Regions from separate parts of the Gluconobacter sp. P5H9_a genome, predicted to be linked through region 1. Evidence: predicted binding sites of a transcription regulator. Region 1 holds the regulator's gene; the other holds the start of a gene.
What was found. The regulator LexA, encoded in region 1, represses DNA repair genes until DNA is damaged. The targets are predictions, from matches to a motif close to TGTTCTANNTANGTTC.
Positions count from the first base shown of each region.

Region 2: the regulator LexA is predicted to act here: its motif matches at 4,424-4,439, upstream of KP708_RS11875 (ImuA family protein).

Region 1 covers NZ_JACRVW010000002.1:444,748-452,813, reverse strand. Annotated here, with positions in the region: gene KP708_RS03895 (DUF3429 domain-containing protein) at 1-227, opposite strand, end outside; gene eno (phosphopyruvate hydratase) at 330-1,610, shown strand; gene KP708_RS03885 (septum formation initiator family protein) at 1,758-2,087, shown strand; gene rpmG (50S ribosomal protein L33) at 2,203-2,370, opposite strand; gene lexA (transcriptional repressor LexA) at 2,678-3,403, shown strand; gene KP708_RS03870 (hypothetical protein) at 3,456-4,061, opposite strand; gene pgsA (CDP-diacylglycerol--glycerol-3-phosphate 3-phosphatidyltransferase) at 4,163-4,765, opposite strand; gene uvrC (excinuclease ABC subunit UvrC) at 4,875-6,794, opposite strand; gene KP708_RS03855 (dipeptidase) at 7,109-8,066, opposite strand, start outside.
Region 2 covers NZ_JACRVW010000013.1:47,603-55,668, forward strand. Annotated here, with positions in the region: gene KP708_RS11860 (error-prone DNA polymerase) at 1-1,963, opposite strand, end outside; gene KP708_RS11865 (hypothetical protein) at 1,988-2,215, shown strand; gene KP708_RS11870 (DNA polymerase Y family protein) at 2,200-3,729, opposite strand; gene KP708_RS11875 (ImuA family protein) at 3,620-4,405, opposite strand; gene KP708_RS11880 (hypothetical protein) at 4,531-4,803, opposite strand; gene KP708_RS11885 (SOS response-associated peptidase) at 5,198-5,824, shown strand; gene KP708_RS11890 (hypothetical protein) at 5,838-6,932, opposite strand; gene KP708_RS11895 (glyoxalase superfamily protein) at 6,938-7,342, opposite strand; gene KP708_RS11900 (Fic family protein) at 7,840-8,066, shown strand, end outside.

The DNA of each region.
Region 1 (8,066 bases):
TCGCGATCTGCTGTTCCCTGAACTGTGATGATATCTGGCCGTTCCATGGCGAGGCCCCAGTGGACTGCACCGAGAAAAGACAGGATGCATGCCCCATAGGCCAGAAGAATAACGGTTAGATGTGGAAGTGGGGAGAAAAGTCCGGCGAGGAAAATCCACCCTCCAAGGGTCAGGAAAGGTATAAGTCCTGCCAAACCGAGGATCAGGGCGAGGAAAGGAAGACGCATGTCGTCGATTGACCTTGTGTTCTGATTTTGAGACGAGACGTGTGGTCCGTCCCGAACGGTTATGAGCCACCCCCGGTTCACGCATATCCAGGAGAGCTTCCATTGAGCGCCATTGTTGATATCACCGCCCGCGAGATCCTGGACAGCCGTGGTAACCCAACCGTTGAGGTTGAGGTTGAGCTGTCGTCTGGTGCCCGCGGTCGCGCCGCAGTTCCTTCCGGTGCTTCCACTGGCGCCCACGAAGCCGTTGAGCTGCGTGACGGGGACAAGTCCCGTTACAACGGCAAAGGTGTTCTGAAGGCCTGTGGTTTTGTCGAAGACGAAATCCTTGAAGTGCTGCAGGGTGCCGAATCCGAAGATCAGATCGCAATCGACAACGCGATGATCGAGCTGGATGGCACGCCGAACAAGTCCCGCATTGGTGCGAATGCAATTCTCGGCGTTTCTCTCGCGGTTGCCAAGGCGACGGCAGAAGAGCTGGAACTGCCGCTCTATCGCTATGTCGGTGGCGTTTTCGCGCACACGCTTCCGGTTCCCATGATGAACATCGTGAATGGTGGCGAACACGCGGATAACCCGATCGACATTCAGGAGTTCATGATCCAGCCAGTTGGTGCGCCGACGTTGGCTGATGCCGTGCGCATGGGGTCTGAAATCTTCGCTGCTCTCAAGAAGGGTCTGTCTGCTGCTGGTCACAACACCAATGTTGGTGATGAGGGCGGTTTTGCTCCGGGTCTGAAGTCTGCTGATGAAGCTCTGAGCTTCATTACGAAGTCCGTTGAGGCTGCCGGATATCGTCCAGGCGATGACGTGACGTTTGCCCTCGATTGCGCAGCGACCGAGTTCTACAGCAACGGCCGTTATAACCTGAAGGGTGAAGGCAAAGAGTTCGACTCTTCAGGCATGATCTCTTACCTCGAAGATCTCGCCAAGAAGTATCCGATTGTCTCCATTGAAGATGGTCTGGCTGAGGATGACTGGGAAGGCTGGGCTGAGCTGACGTCCCGTCTGGGTGATCGTCTCCAACTCGTTGGTGATGATCTGTTCGTGACCAATCCTGAGCGCCTTCGTCGCGGCATCAAGGCCAAGACAGCGAACTCCCTGCTCGTGAAGGTTAATCAGATTGGCACGCTGACGGAGACGCTGGAAGCAGTCGAGACAGCGCATAAGGCTGGCTACACCTGCGTCATGAGCCACCGTTCCGGTGAAACTGAAGACGCCGTGATTGCAGATCTTGCTGTTGCTACGAACTGTGGTCAGATCAAGACGGGTTCCCTCTCCCGTTCTGACCGTACGGCTAAGTATAACCAGCTGATCCGTATTGAGCAGCAGCTTGGAAGCGCAGCCCGTTATGCGGGTCGCAGCATTCTCAAGTCCGCCTGATCAACAAAAGCCGGCCTCCATTCAGGAGGCCGGTTTTATATGCGCGCTAAAATAATCTACTGTCTTGAACAACAGTGATTGTTTCGCAGCCTCTCTCTGAGCTAGATTGTTGGGAAGTTTTCAAGCCAAGGGAGCCTGTTACCCCGCGTGAGACCCGTCAGACTTATCAAACGTGCCATCCGCGCGGTTGCCCCCCCTGTGCTCTTTCTGTCCCTGACCGCTTATTTCGGGTGGAACGCCCTTCATGGCGCTCATGGTATCCGTGCCTATCAGGATCAGCTTGTGCTTCAGCAGCAGGCTATCCAGGCGCAGCAGGATGCCAAGGATGAACAGGCGGTATGGCACCGTCGAGTGCTAGCTCTGAAAGAGAAGGCTCTTGATGCTGACATTCTTGATGAACGTTCCCGTGCCATGCTCAATCTGACGCGTAACGGTGATATCGTTATCCCCTACGGTCCGCACGATAAACTATTTTAAGAGCTGTTCTCGGCTCTTTTTTTTATGTTTGGAAAAGTCTATTCGTCAGAAATTGAGCCAATAAAAAAGGCGACCCAAAGGCCGCCTTTTTTAACGTCGTATGATCCGCGAGATCTTACTTGATCTTGGCTTCGCGGAAGGTCACGTGCTTGCGGGCAACCGGGTCATACTTACGGACTTCCATCTTGCCCGTAGCAGAACGTGCGTTCTTCTTCGTGACGTAGAAGTAGCCGGTGTCAGCCGACGAGACGAGACGGATCTGAATAACGTTGCTTTTTCCCATGATACCCTCGGGCTTGCGCCGTCCTGATGCCGCTCGCAAGTGCCAAAGCAGCAGGTTGATCTAGTTCGGCGCAACATGCTGATTTGTATGTCCTAGGTCAAGGCTTTCTGAAGAAAATCCAAGGATAAGGTGCATTTTTCCGCAAAAACCAAGGTTTTTAGCCAGATAAAAGCTTTGTTGATGCCTGGTAGATGTTCTTGCAGGTGGACGAACGGGAACCTATAAGGAACAAAAGAGCGTCGCATAAGTTTATGCAGTGTCTCAATCTTCAGATTTTGCCTCCACCGAGGCGCATGGGAGCGCCTGTATGCTGACGCGTAAGCAGCACCAGCTTTTGCTATACATTGACGAACATCTTCGGCGGACGGGTTATTCCCCTTCCTTCGATGAAATGAAGGACGCCCTAGAGCTTCGTTCCAAATCGGGGATTCATCGCCTGATCTCCGCACTTGAAGAGCGTGGCTTCCTACGACGGCATCACCATCGTGCAAGAGCGCTTGAAGTTCTGCGTCTGCCGCATATGGGGCTTGAGGCCCCTGCTGTGGATGCCGTGGCTAATCCGGCGCCTTTCGTTCCAACAGTTGTTGAGGGTGGTCGTCAGGATCTTCCCGGGACATTTTCCGAGGCGCCTCGCTCTCCCGTTGAAAACACAAGCGTTCAGCTTCCACTTTATGGACGCATTGCTGCCGGCCTCCCTATTGAGGCCTTGCAGGATGATAGCGCACAGATTCAGGTGCCATCGTCCCTGCTCGGCACTGGAGAGCATTATGCTCTCACAGTCGCGGGTGATTCCATGATTGAAGCTGGCATTTTGGACGGTGATGTTGCCATCATCCGTCGCGGCGAAGTGGCGGATAATGGTCAGATCGTTGTCGCGCTGATTGATGATCAGGAAGTGACCCTCAAGAAGCTGCGCCGTCGTGGTTCTACGATTGCTTTGGAAGCCGCTAATCGGGAATACGAGACACGTATTCTACCTGCTGCGCGTGTGCGCATACAGGGGCGGCTGGTCGCCCTTTTCAGGCATTACTGAAAGAACTGCCTTGTCGGATTAATGCTCCGGCAAGGCAGATAATTTCTGATGATTATTTATTAGGAACTGACGGTACGCCGCGCACGACGCGGACTTTACCGTCAGGAGCGATCAGAGTGCTCGTTCCGTCCCCATTCGGGATGATGATTGTTTTGTCGGGGTTTTTGTTCAGGAAGCGACCAGCATTATCCGGAACGCTCGTCGGAAGCGTAGGAATAAAGTGACTGCGATCTTCCGAAACGCCCCGCATTGCGTCGATCTTCTCACCGACGGACATGGTATCGCCTGGCTTCATCTGCGGCCCAGAGACGCCGAGAGCACCGGCACCGGCGATACCGCCCATGAAATTTTTGTCGAGTGTGGCGCCACCAAAATACGTGGCTGGATCGCCGAGAGCCTTATTAAATACGCTGTCAGGGTTTACCACGTCTTTAAGGGTTGGCAGAGGCTGAGGCGAGCCAGGCCACATATTCCCGCCTTCTGGCAGGATTGGTGCAGCCGCTACGACTTCACCGCGTGCTCTGCGAAGGTTCTCACTATCGCCATGGGGAGCATTGGGGTTGCTTCCCGACCACAGCGCGGTGTCATTGAAAAACTTACCCATGCCCGCACAGCCGCTCAGGGCCAGAGGTAATGCCAGTAGAGCGGCCTTACGCATTGTGTACTCCCATAAGGTCGATCCCTGAACTCTAGCTGTCATAAATTAAAAGCGCCAGATGACGAGCCGATAACTGCAATAATAATCACGGCTAGTCCAGATCAGGAGACGATCTTTGAAGACTTGCGCGGCTGAGAAGCCATCATTCGGGTGAGCCCGGCAGTGAGGTAACCCCACCCGCTCAGGACTGTTGGGATAACTGAAATCCAGAGCAGAATACCACCGATCAGTGTGGCGGGCAGGAATGAGATATGCAGCGTGACTGCAGCTTTGTCCCCCCCGATCAGAAAACCGATTGCGACCATCTGAATGCCGGTCTTCCATTTCGCGAGCCGAGTGGATGGAAGTGTTGCGCGCTGGGAGGCCATGTATTCACGTAGGCCACTAACAAGAATTTCGCGCAGCATAATGATGATGGCCGCGTAGAGGGAATACACTGGGAGTACTGTCAGGCCTGCCAGTGCGAGCAGAAGTGCGCCAACAAGGAGCTTGTCAGCAATCGGGTCCATCATCCGCCCCAACTCGGACAGCATCTGCCACCGACGTGCCAGGGCACCATCCAAATAATCCGTAATGCAGGCAGCCGTGTATACAACGCAGGCTGCGACGTTACCGAGTGCGGAATGCAGCGCCAGCAAAGCAACCAGAACAGGAATGGCCGCAATACGGAGCAGAGTCAGGACGTTTGGCAGATCAGTCAGCATCACAAAGCAGTCTAGAACAGTTTATCCGTCTCCGGTATGCGCCAATCCGCTCTGAATGTGTGTATTTTTTATGCCAAGCCGGTGTTCAAAGGGAGACCTCACGGAATTGTCAGCTCTGTGTCCGTAGCCATTCGGGATGGAAGTGCCCGTAGATGGCTCTGGCCGTTCCCGAACTGATTCCGGGTGCAGTTTCAAGCTCTTCGAGACTGGCCTGTCTTACGGTCTTGGCTGACCCGAAGTGATTCAGAAGGGCCTTCTTTCGGGCCCCTCCGATTCCCGGAACATCATCCAGTTCGGATTTCCGAAGCCCTTTGGAGCGCCCTGCCCTGTGTGTCGTAATGGCAAAACGATGGGCTTCATCTCTCAGGCGTTGAAGATAGTAGAGAACCGGATCTCTCGGTTGGAGTTGGAACGGTGACTGTGTTTCAGTGAAAAACCATTCGCGGCCAGCATCACGATCCGGGCCTTTGGCAATCGCCACAATGGGAATTCCCGTAACCCCAAGGTCTGCCAAGACATTGCGAACAGCGTTGAACTGGCCCAGTCCACCATCGATCAGCAACAGATCGGGCCAGTCCTCAGGCCTGTCCCCCTCCTCTCTGTTTTTCCCAAACCGGCGCTCCATGACCTCCCGCATCATTCCGAAATCATCGCCTGGAGTAACTGGGCCTTTAATGGCGTATTTCCGATAAGAGCGTTTTTCGAAGCCTTCTGGGCCACCCACGACCATGACGCCATAAGGCGCCTGACCCATGATGTGTGAGTTATCGTATGTTTCGATCCGCTGAGGCGTTTCAGGCAGATTGAAAACCTTTGCCACGCCTTCCAGAAGTTTGCGCTGACCCGTATTCTCCGCAAGTTTTCGCTCCAGAGCTTCCCGTGCGTTCAGGGCGGCATGGTCAACGACGCTCTTCTTCTCACCGCGTTGAGGGCAGGCGATTTCCACCTTCTGCTCTCTCTTGATGCTGAGAGCTTCCTCGACGAGCTTCTGTTCCGAAATTTCCTGATTCACCAGAATTACTGGTGGTGGAGGCTTGTTGTCGTAAAACTGAAGGAGGAAGGCAGACAGCACGTCAGCCGGGGTCTCTTCTTCTGCGTGAACAGGATAGAAGGCCCGGTTTCCGTTATTACGGCTGCCGCGAATGAAAAAGACCTGAATGCAGGTCTGCCCCGCGTCCTGCCAGATTGCTACGATGTCTGCATCCTGAATGGACGTCGGATTGATGGTCCCTGAGTTCTGGATGCTGGAAAATCCGCGGATACGATCCCGAATGGCAGCAGCCCGCTCATATTCCATGGCTGCGGATGCCCGTTCCATTTCAACGGCAAGCTCCTGCTGCAACTCAGTATTCTTACCCGAGAGAAACTGCCGCGCCTGCACGACCAGCTCGCTGTAATTTTCTTTGGAAATACGATCCACACAGGGGGCAGAGCAGCGTTTGATCTGAAACAGCAGGCAGGGTCGTGTTCGGCTCTTGAGAACCGCATCGGAGCATGATCGGAGGAGGAAAGTTTTCTGTACAAGGTTTAGCGTCTGGTTCACGGCCCAGGCTGAAGCAAATGGCCCCCAGTAGGTCGCGCCTTTGACGGGCTTTCCGCGCTGTTTGGTGAGCTGAGGAAATTCATGGTTTTCAGTCAGCATTAGCCACGGATAGCTCTTGTCATCCCGCAGCAGGATATTGAAGCGCGGCTTCATGCGCTTGATGTAATTCGCTTCCAGCAGAAGAGCGTCAGCTTCTGTCCGGGTAATGACAATCTCCATTGAGACCGTCATGGACACCATGCGGCGCAGACGTTCCGGCAACTGGGCTATACGCGTATAGGAAGAAACGCGTTTCTTGAGGCTTAACGCCTTGCCCACATACAGAACCTCCCCTTTTTCGCTGAGCATGCGATACACGCCAGGGCTGTAGGGAATGGTTTTCAAAGCATCCCGAATAGCCTCGACGCCCTGCTTTTTCACAACGGGAACAGGAGCTTCTTCAGGCGTCATTGAGGTTTCTGTCTCTGTGGGCGTAGGGTCAGTCATGCCAGTTCTTCAGTCATCCACTGATCCTGTGGACAAGTCTGTGGGTTGCTCCATGACAGAATCATGAAGGCCAAGGTTTCCCGGCCTTGCCATCAGATTGCCTAAATTTTAATCAGTAAACGTAAGATATTGATAATAATGGAAAATATTTTCCGTTCCGTCATGGGGCAGAAAAATTTTCAGTTTGAGGCTCCTGTTGAACGGGACATGACGACTTTCCCAAGCATAGTGGATGAGTGCACTCCGCATTAAGTCTCAATGGTCCCGTTCTGTTCCCATTAGAGAGAACTTTTTTGCTGAACGAACGTGCTTTTTCAGGCTGAAATTGATGCTTGTTCGGCTTTTTCCATCAGGCGAAGCATATTACCACCCCAGATAGCAGCCAGTTCATCCGCCCCGAAGCCCACATTACGCAAGGCCTCAGTTACGGCAGGAGTTTGTGTGGCATCCTGCCAGCCCGGTATGCCTCCGCCGCCGTCGAAATCGGATGACACGCCGACGTGCCGTACACCTATGCGCTCTGCGACATAGGCAACATGGCGCGCCAGATCCTCCACGGTTCCTCCGCCGCCTTTGCGCAGAAAAGACCCCATGGCGGTGATCTGGATCAGACCGTCGGTTTCTTTCAAACGATCAAGCTGCTCATCGTCGAGATTGCGCGGGTGATCGCAGAGACTTCGGACGCAGGAGTGGCTGGCGAATACCGGCGTGGTGGAAAGTTCTGACGCCTGCATCATGGTGGATTTTGCCGTGTGTGACACATCCACCAGCACACCGTGGCGATTCATCTCGCGAATGGTCTCTCGGCCCAGTTCAGACAGTCCCCCATGAAGTTCAGGACTATCATTCAGGTCTCTTCTCGGAATGGCCGCATCTGCGAGAGCATTATGCCCGTTGTGGGTCAGGGTCAGGTATCTGACACCATACTCTGCGGCCAGTTGGCCGATCCGGGACGGTACACCACCAAGCGCATGGCCATTTTCAATGGCGGGAACAATAGCGAGGACTCCCGACTGGAATGCTGAACGGACATCCTCCGCGGTTCGACAGACATTTGCGCTCAGTCCGTCCTCATGTCCGCCGAGGGCGTTGATGACCTTGAGCATCGCCTGAACACGGTGCCAGGCCTCTTCGTGGCCCGCTCCATCGCGTGGTCCCTGCGGAATATAGGCGGCAAGGCAGACAGAGCGAAGTTTGCCCTGATCACATTTTTTTACATCGACTTTTCGGTCCGTGTGCAGAGACCAGGCATCTGCCTGATCGGGCCATGGA
Region 2 (8,066 bases), on a different contig from region 1:
GGAACAGCGGCACGCCCAGTGTTTTCCCCAGAATGCCCCGCAGAGTCTCGGACGGATAGGTGACAGGTTCCAGCTTCTCTCTTCGGCGGAGATAGGGATGGACCATATCGCCCTGGATCGGCCCAGGCCGAACGATCGCCACCTGAATCACCAGATCATAAAAGGTCCTGGGCTTCATGCGCGGCAGCATCGACATCTGCGCCCGGCTTTCGATCTGGAACGTGCCGAGCGTGTCGGCCTGCTGGATCATGCGATAGGTCTGCGGATCCTCGGCCGGGATCGAAGCGAGATCCATGCGGGTCTGATACACGGTGTGCAGCAGTTCGAACCCGCGACGCAGACAGCCGAGCATTCCCAGTCCCAGAACATCCACCTTCATGAAGCGCAGCACGTCGATATCGTCTTTGTCCCAGACGATGATCTGACGGCCGTCCATGGCGGTCGGCATCAGGGGAACAAGTTCGTCCAGGCGATCCTCTGTCAGCACAAAGCCCCCCGGATGCGTCCCAAGCTGGCGCGGGAACCCAAGAAGCTGGCGGGCGAGATGAAACGTCAGGCTCAGGCGGCGATCCTTCAGGTTCAGGCCCAGATCAGCCGCGCGCGCCTTGTACAGGTCCGGGTCCGGCAGGGACGAGGCAATATGTTTGGAAAGCTGGCCGGTCAGATCCTCTGGTAGCCCCAGAACCTTGCCGACTTCGCGCAACGCGCCCTTGGGCTGATAGCGCTGCACGGTGGCGCACAGCGCCGCCCGGTGGCGACCATAGTGACGATAGATCCACTGGATGACTTCCTCTCGGCGGTCGCTTTCGAAATCGACATCAATATCCGGCGGTTCCTGCCGTTCGGCCGAGATGAACCGCTCGAACAGCAGACCCGAGCGAACCGGATCAATACTCGTGATGCCCAAAACGTAGCAGACGGCCGAGTTCGCAGCAGATCCGCGCCCCTGACAGACAATCCCGAGTGAGCGGGCATGACGCACAATCGTATTCACGGTCAGGAAATATGGCGCGTAGGACAGAGAGCCGATCAGCCTCAGCTCATGGGCGATCTGCGTCTCGACCTCAGGGGGCGCCCCGGCCGGATAGCGACGCGGCAGTGCGGCCTCGACCAGGCGTGTCAGGGTATCCTGCGCGCTTTCGCCCGATCTCTCGGTTTCGGTCGGATACTGATAGGTGAGGTCATCCAGACTGAACGTGCAGCCTTCGGCAATTCGCCGTGTGTTGGCCAGGGCGTCCGGAAAGGCAGCGAAGAGGCGTGCCTGTTCTTCCGGGGCTTTCAGATGGCGATCGGCGTGAACGTGACGGCGGTTGCCGAGAGCATCGACCGTGCAGCCTTCCCGGATGGCTGTGACCACGTCCTGAAGAACGTGCCGGCGCGCATCGTGGTAGAGCACATCTCCCGTCACAACGCAGGCCAGACCTTGTGCTGCACTGAACGCCGCGAGTGCGTGAAGCCGCGCCAGATCTCCCGGCTGCCGGCGCATGGTCAGCGCGAGAAACCGGGTTCCTTCCTCGTTTGCCCTGTGTCCGGGCAGATCCAGCAGGCTCTGAACGTGCCCGGGAAGCGCTGCCAGATCCTCGGGCGGCAACAGGATCAGGACGAGGTCCGGGGCCGTGGCGACGAGATCCTCCCATCCTAGAAGGAACACGTCCCGCTCGCCCCGGTGATGACCAAGCGTCAGAAGCTGACACAGACCCGCCCAGCCGGCACGATTGCGGGGGTAGGCCAGGAGCGCACTGCCATCGCGCAAAGCCAGACGGCATCCGGGCAAAAGGCGCAGACCGGCCTCGCGCGCTGCCAGATGGGCGCGGATCGCTCCAGCTACAGTGTTCCAGTCGGTCAGACCGATCGTGTCATAGCCCAGGGCTTTCGCCTGGAACATCAGCTCATCCGGCTGGCTGCCCGAGCGCAGGAACGAAAACGAGGACGTCACCTGCAATTCGACGTAAGGCGCGGTCATGGCCTAGCGGCGGTGGGGATGGGGGTGTCGGCTGCTATCAGGCGCGTTGCTGGTGGGCGCGCGCATCACGACAAATCCGGAGCGTTCGAGATAAGCGACCAGACGCTCGGCTACGAGACGCGCCATCAGCTCGGCGGCGTCATGCGTTCGCCTGCGTCCGTCGTAACACAGCGCGTGCATCAGGACTTCGGCCACGTCCGAGGTGCTGGCCGGGATCAGATCATCGCGGGCGTCCATCAGAAGACCCCCTGAAGAAACCAGTCGCCCGAACCGGACCAGGCATGGGTTCCGTCGCCTTTGCGAAACAGCCACAGGCGCAGGCCGGTCGTGGTCTCGACCTGCCAGTAGTCGCGGATCGCGCCATAGTTTTCGGCCGTGTGCCACCATTCCCCCAGCAGACGCTCAGGACCATCGGCCGCAGCAATGCGATGCGTCTGTCGCTTCAGGACGAACTGGCGGGGCGCACCGTCCGGAAGCAGGGCAGTGACCCGCACCCGGACGGGCAGATCGAACAGAATGTTCGGCCGCGCCCAGAGCATCTGGCTCGCGAGAGGCGGTTTTGCCATGTTGCCTGGAGAAACGCGAGACTGTCCGTCTTCTGGCCAGGCGGAAAACCGGGGCGCAAACTGATAGACGGCTGCAACACCAGGACGATTGATCAACCGGTCGATGAGGGTCGCGGGCACCGTGTCGACCAGACGATCCTCTGGGTCTGAAAGTACCGGGCGAGCGGGGCCGGCTTCTATGGGCTCGCTGGCGCTGATGGTGAGGGTGACAGCCTCGATGCCAAAACCGGGTTCAATCCGGGAAATCTGATTCTTGAGGAGGCGGAGGAGGCGGGGCATGTCTGAGGTCGGATCGGACGTGCCGACACGGATGGCCTGGACCGTGTTATCCACACGGACACAGAGAAAATCGATCTGCCGTGCGCCTTCGCCGCGACGTGACAGCAGGACGCAGGCTTCCGGCACGAGAGCGTCGATGACGGTCGCAATCGCCTCGGCTGTGCCGATAGGCTCGACAAGCGAGCGCGACAGGGAGATCCGGTCTCGCACCTGAACCACGCTCAGCGGTCTTGCCTGAAAGCCAACGGCTTCATCCAGACAGGTGAGAAGCTCCGCGCCGAACCGCTTGGCCAGAGGCGCGCGGGGAAGGGCTGCAAGCGCACCAATGGTTGTCAGTCCCAGACGATTGAGACGGGATGCTGTCTCCGGGGCAATTGGCAGGGCCGAACAGGGCAGCCGGTCCAGAGCCTGTTTCTGCTGACCAGGCGGGATGACGCAGGCGCCGTCGAGGCGCGAGCGTGCCAGAGCGCGCGAGGCCGCCGCGCTGTCGCTCAGGGCCAGAGAACAGGCATGACCTTTCTCGGAAAGGCGCGTCCGGACAAGAGACAGCATGGCCTCTTCACCACCATAAAGATGGGCACAGCCAGTTGTGTCACTGTACAGGCCATCCGGCGCATCCAGAGCGGGCAGGGGCGACAGCCACAGCAGCCAGCAACAGAGCTCGTGAAGAGCCGCATCATCGGCGTCAGTGTCCTGCTCGACGCACAGGAGGTCCGGCACAAGGCTCCGTGCCTGGGCCAGCGATTGGCCGGGTCTCAGGCCCGCTGCCAGCGCCACCGGATTGACGGCCGTGAGCGTCTGGCGGTTGTGCTCAGGCGCGTGCACGACAAGCGGGCGATCGGGGGGGTAATGATCCTGCTGGCAGAGCTGAAGGCGCTCGGTGCGCCAGAAAGGAAGCCACAGGGCGAGGAAGCGGCGCATGGTCAGGACAGTCGAGAAGCCAGTGGGCAGGACGTCCTCCACGCACCCGCAACAGCGAGACGGAAAGACGGCGGGGGCCGGGAAGCGGCAGAACCAGTCCCGGCAAACAGAGAGGGGCTGAAGGATGAGAAGTAACCTGCCAGCGTGTGGCGCAGGCACAGGGGTCCTTTCCGGATGAGCGGGAGACGCTGACAGAGCGCAGGAAGAAGCCAGTATTCCCGCTGCTTTCGGCAGCCAGATTCAGGCGACGCACTTCTGTCAGGGAGGGGATATGCGGACCAGCTATCACGACAAGGGCTCGCTCGGGACCGCGCAGGATATCCTCGGCCACAGCCAGAACACTGGCGTCATCGCTCTCAACGCAGATCAGGTGTCGGAGCGAGATCCCGGTCTGGTGCAGTCCCCAGGCATGGAGCTGAGGGGGGACCGCCCCCAGCCAGAAAACAGGCTGGCCACTGCGCGCGAGCAGAGGCAGAAGCAGGGCGAGGCTGGAACCAATTTCAAGCGGATCGGGCACCAGAATGTCATGCAGGCTAGCGGTTTTGAGGCCACCGCCTAGATGGTCATCGACCGGCTGCAGGCCTGTTGGCAGCACCCGGAAAATAGAGTGAGGCAGGCTCCGACGCTCGAGGCATCGGACCTGCTCGCGCAGACGCGCCAGCGCGTTCGAAGTCATGACTGTTCTCCTTGACGAGAACAGAAAGAGAACAAACGAACACAGGACGCAAGTTAATTTTTTAGAGAGATCGCTGCGTAAGACAGCGTTATCACTCCGCCCAGCAGGCTCAGAAGCGCGGCTTATCAGCGCATTCTGAGCGTTGTCAGGGTTTCGTTCGCGGTCGTCACCTCACCGATAAGGACGACCTCGTTTGACTCTGTCTGCTCGGCCAGCAGATGCGGAAGGTTGTGCACAGCGTCGGCAGCAGCCTGAATGGCCGAGAGTACACGTTGATGCTCAGGGGAGAGCGTTTCGCTGGATCCGAGTACGCTCTGAGCTTCGGAACGGATGTTCAGAAGAGCGCGGGACAGAAGGTGAAAAGCTTCGGAACGTGTAGTGCTTGTCGGTGTGGTCATGGTCGTCTCCTTTAGCGCGCCTCAGTTGCTGAGCTGCTTCAAGGAGCATTTTACCGATGACCTATGTGAGTGCGGCATGAGGCTAAAGGCTGCCGAGTGCAAAAGACCAAATCGAACTAACCGTATTCAGCCAGCATCGGGGCATAGGAATAATTAGCCAGAAAGGCGGTTCCTAACCGTGGATTTGTGGACAGCCGCCTGAAGGCGGTCACTCACGCCCCGGAGACAGCTCTGGCGAGCTGACCACAGGGCGTGGCTCTGCCCACAAGTCCACCGCACAAACAACAACAGCTTTTATTTCTTCTGAAAAGGAAACACAGGCGGACCGATCGGTGTTTTTCTTCTGAGAGCCAATTCCGAATAGGACACCCTGCTTCAGAGCAAGGAAGCGATCATGTGTAATCTGTATGCCCAGACGTCCTCACAGGACGAGATCCGCGCCATTGCGGAGGTGCTCAATGACCACACGGGCAACCTTCCCTTCATGCCCGATATTTACCCTGATTACGTGGCCCCGATTGTGCGCCACGGGCAGAACGGCCGAGAACTGGTTCTGGCCCGGTGGGGTATGCCGTCTCCGGCGTTTGCCCTTAAAGGACGCAAGGTCGACCGGGGTATCACTAATATTCGTAACACGGCTTCTCCACATTGGCGGCGTTGGCTCGGGGTGTCCCATCGCTGCATAGTGCCATTTACGGCTTTCTCGGAACAGGCGCGACAGGATGACGGGTCGTTTCATCCGGTATGGTTTGCAGCTGATGCCACGAAGCCGCTCCGCTTCTTTGCCGGGATCTGGACGTCCTGGACCTCGGTGCGCAAGCTCAAGGAAGGCGAGGTCACGGCCGATCTTTTCGGTTTCCTGACCACCGAAGCAAATGGCGTAGTCGCGCCCTATCATCCCAAAGCCATGCCCGTCATTCTGGAAAGCCGCAAGGAGATCGAGACCTGGCTGACGGCTCCCACTCCGGTCGCTCTGCAACTCCAGAGACCGTTGCAAGAGTCATCTCTTGCGGTTTTCTGACCAGATGAACGATCTAGCTCGCCATCTTTCCTTTGAGGCGGGCGATTAGCCGGGAGCTTCGCATCATGGCTTCATCTGCCTGATTCATGGCAGCAGCCAGATCCTCATAGTCGAACTGAACCGGATCCAACCGAGTTGGGGGCTGGAGCTGTGCACTCTCTTCCGCCAGAACAGACTGTGCCGTGAAAGGATCATTCTTACGCGGACGCCCGCGTTTTCGGCCGGGAACGGGTCGGTTGGGCGGTGTCACAACGTCGCGAAGGGGATCCAGTCCGGCAAGACCGAACAGGCGATGAGCCGCCCGGTGCGTGACTTCTACAACAATGCCCCGGTCCTGGAACACGCTGAGAAGCTGCAGCGCGCTTTTCAGTGACATGCCGAGACGATCCGCCAGCATGGACGCGGACACGAGCGGCTGGATCGCCAGTATATTGATCGCTTGGGGTGCGCGCGAATGCCGACGTTGCGCGCCGCATCTCTCTAGCGCCTGCCTCTTTGCTCGCTCCAGCTGACGTAAGAGGTCATGCGTCTCACGGACTTCGGCCAGAAGAGCATCGAGCCAGCAGCACAGCCAAGACTCAATTTCCCAAGGCGCTCCAGGCGTGACTGCTTCGATGCCGGTCAGGATTAAAGGCGTCCGGAGAATATCATGGGAGTACCAGTAGCGGCCTAACGCTGCGCAGAAGGGAGCACGGGGACGGCCGGACTCCAGCCAGCGATGAAAAGCGATGCCTGCATTGAGGATGGGTCCCCAGCCGGATGACTGGTCGTTCAGGAACGCTTCGGCTTCGGTAATGGCATTTGTCTGCATCTCATCCGGGTGAGCATGCCAACGCCAGAGCGTAAAGGCATGAGAGGCAGTATCCACGGTCGTGCCACGCTCGAAACTGTCCTGCCCGATTACTTTCGGAGCAAGACCATGCAGTTCAGCGACGAGATACCAGGGATCAATCATCCAGCCATCGACAGCGCAGTATCGCTGGATGGCAGTTAGGCGTTGTCTGAAGACAACAGCAGGCGTCACTGATACCGCTCTTAGCGCCTGGTCCAGGCGTCCCAGTTCGAGACTGAGACGGGTCAGTCTTTCAGCGAACGGAGGAGCAGCCACGTACTCTACGAGGCGTCGCTCTTGGAAACGTCCGCAGCATAAGAGTTCCATACGGGCTCCAGATACTCGATAAGCTCTTTCGGCAGGGGAAGGGAATGAGTGGTCTTAATCAGCCGGTCGCCTATCGGCTCGATCTGATCCATGGAAAATGGAGGAGCATCCTCTACGTCTCCGACGAAAACCGGCTTGATCAGCGTCCACTTCAGCCCGCATGGAGAAGTGTGTATTTTCTTAGTGTCTGAGTGCTGGAGATCTGCGGGCACTGACTTGGAGAGGCTAGCCTTCAGGGCCGCAAACGTTCGGAACCCGTACTGTTTGGAGAGGCGTTCGAGAGCTTGCGTATAAGACAATGTGCCAGACCGGCTTTCCTGTCGGGCCTGTTTTTTGAGTGCTTCAAGAGAAATCGTCATCTGAAATCCTCGACCGGAAAACTGAGTCACAGGGCCTGATTTGCGTCACACTCCGAACGGGACATTATGACAATGCGTCTGAGAGACTTTTCCGTTGTTTCACAGGCCGGAAGGCGCGCTATGTCTCTCGCCTCTAGCACGATAATTAGCATCTTTCATCTAGACTGAACAAGATTACAATCGGTTGATTTGATCGTTAATTGGACGTGCGAACCCCTGTTCCCAGGGTGTAGATGAGCTGCTCACCAGACTTTCACGCGGTACGACATTTTAGTCCAACCAGTGTCCCAACAAGGGGGGATTAGCTCTCTGAGTCAGTCAGGGCCACAGCGCCCTAGTTGCGTAGCAGTCGTCTGTCCATCGTCAGGACAAAATGTTGATTGCATCCATATCCGCGAACCTTTCACACAGCCCCGAAAAGAGAAAATTATTGAAAGCTTTCTTTAATAACCTTTAATAAGATTGTCTTTTCAAGTTCTCTGATAAAGGTTTGGGGCATGAAGCGAACTGAACTATCCGGTGGTGTCCGTGAGCGTCTGGTGCGTCTTCCAGCCCCTTATGAGCATCACTACGGGGTTCTTCCTCTCCCTCTTCCGGAGGAAGGAATTCCTCTTGAAGAAATCACAGCGGTGCATTCCGAAGCCCAGCTGGCATTGGGACAGGCTGATGAGATTGCACGCTCTCTCCCAGACCCTTATCAGATCAGTCGTATTCTCAGCCGCCG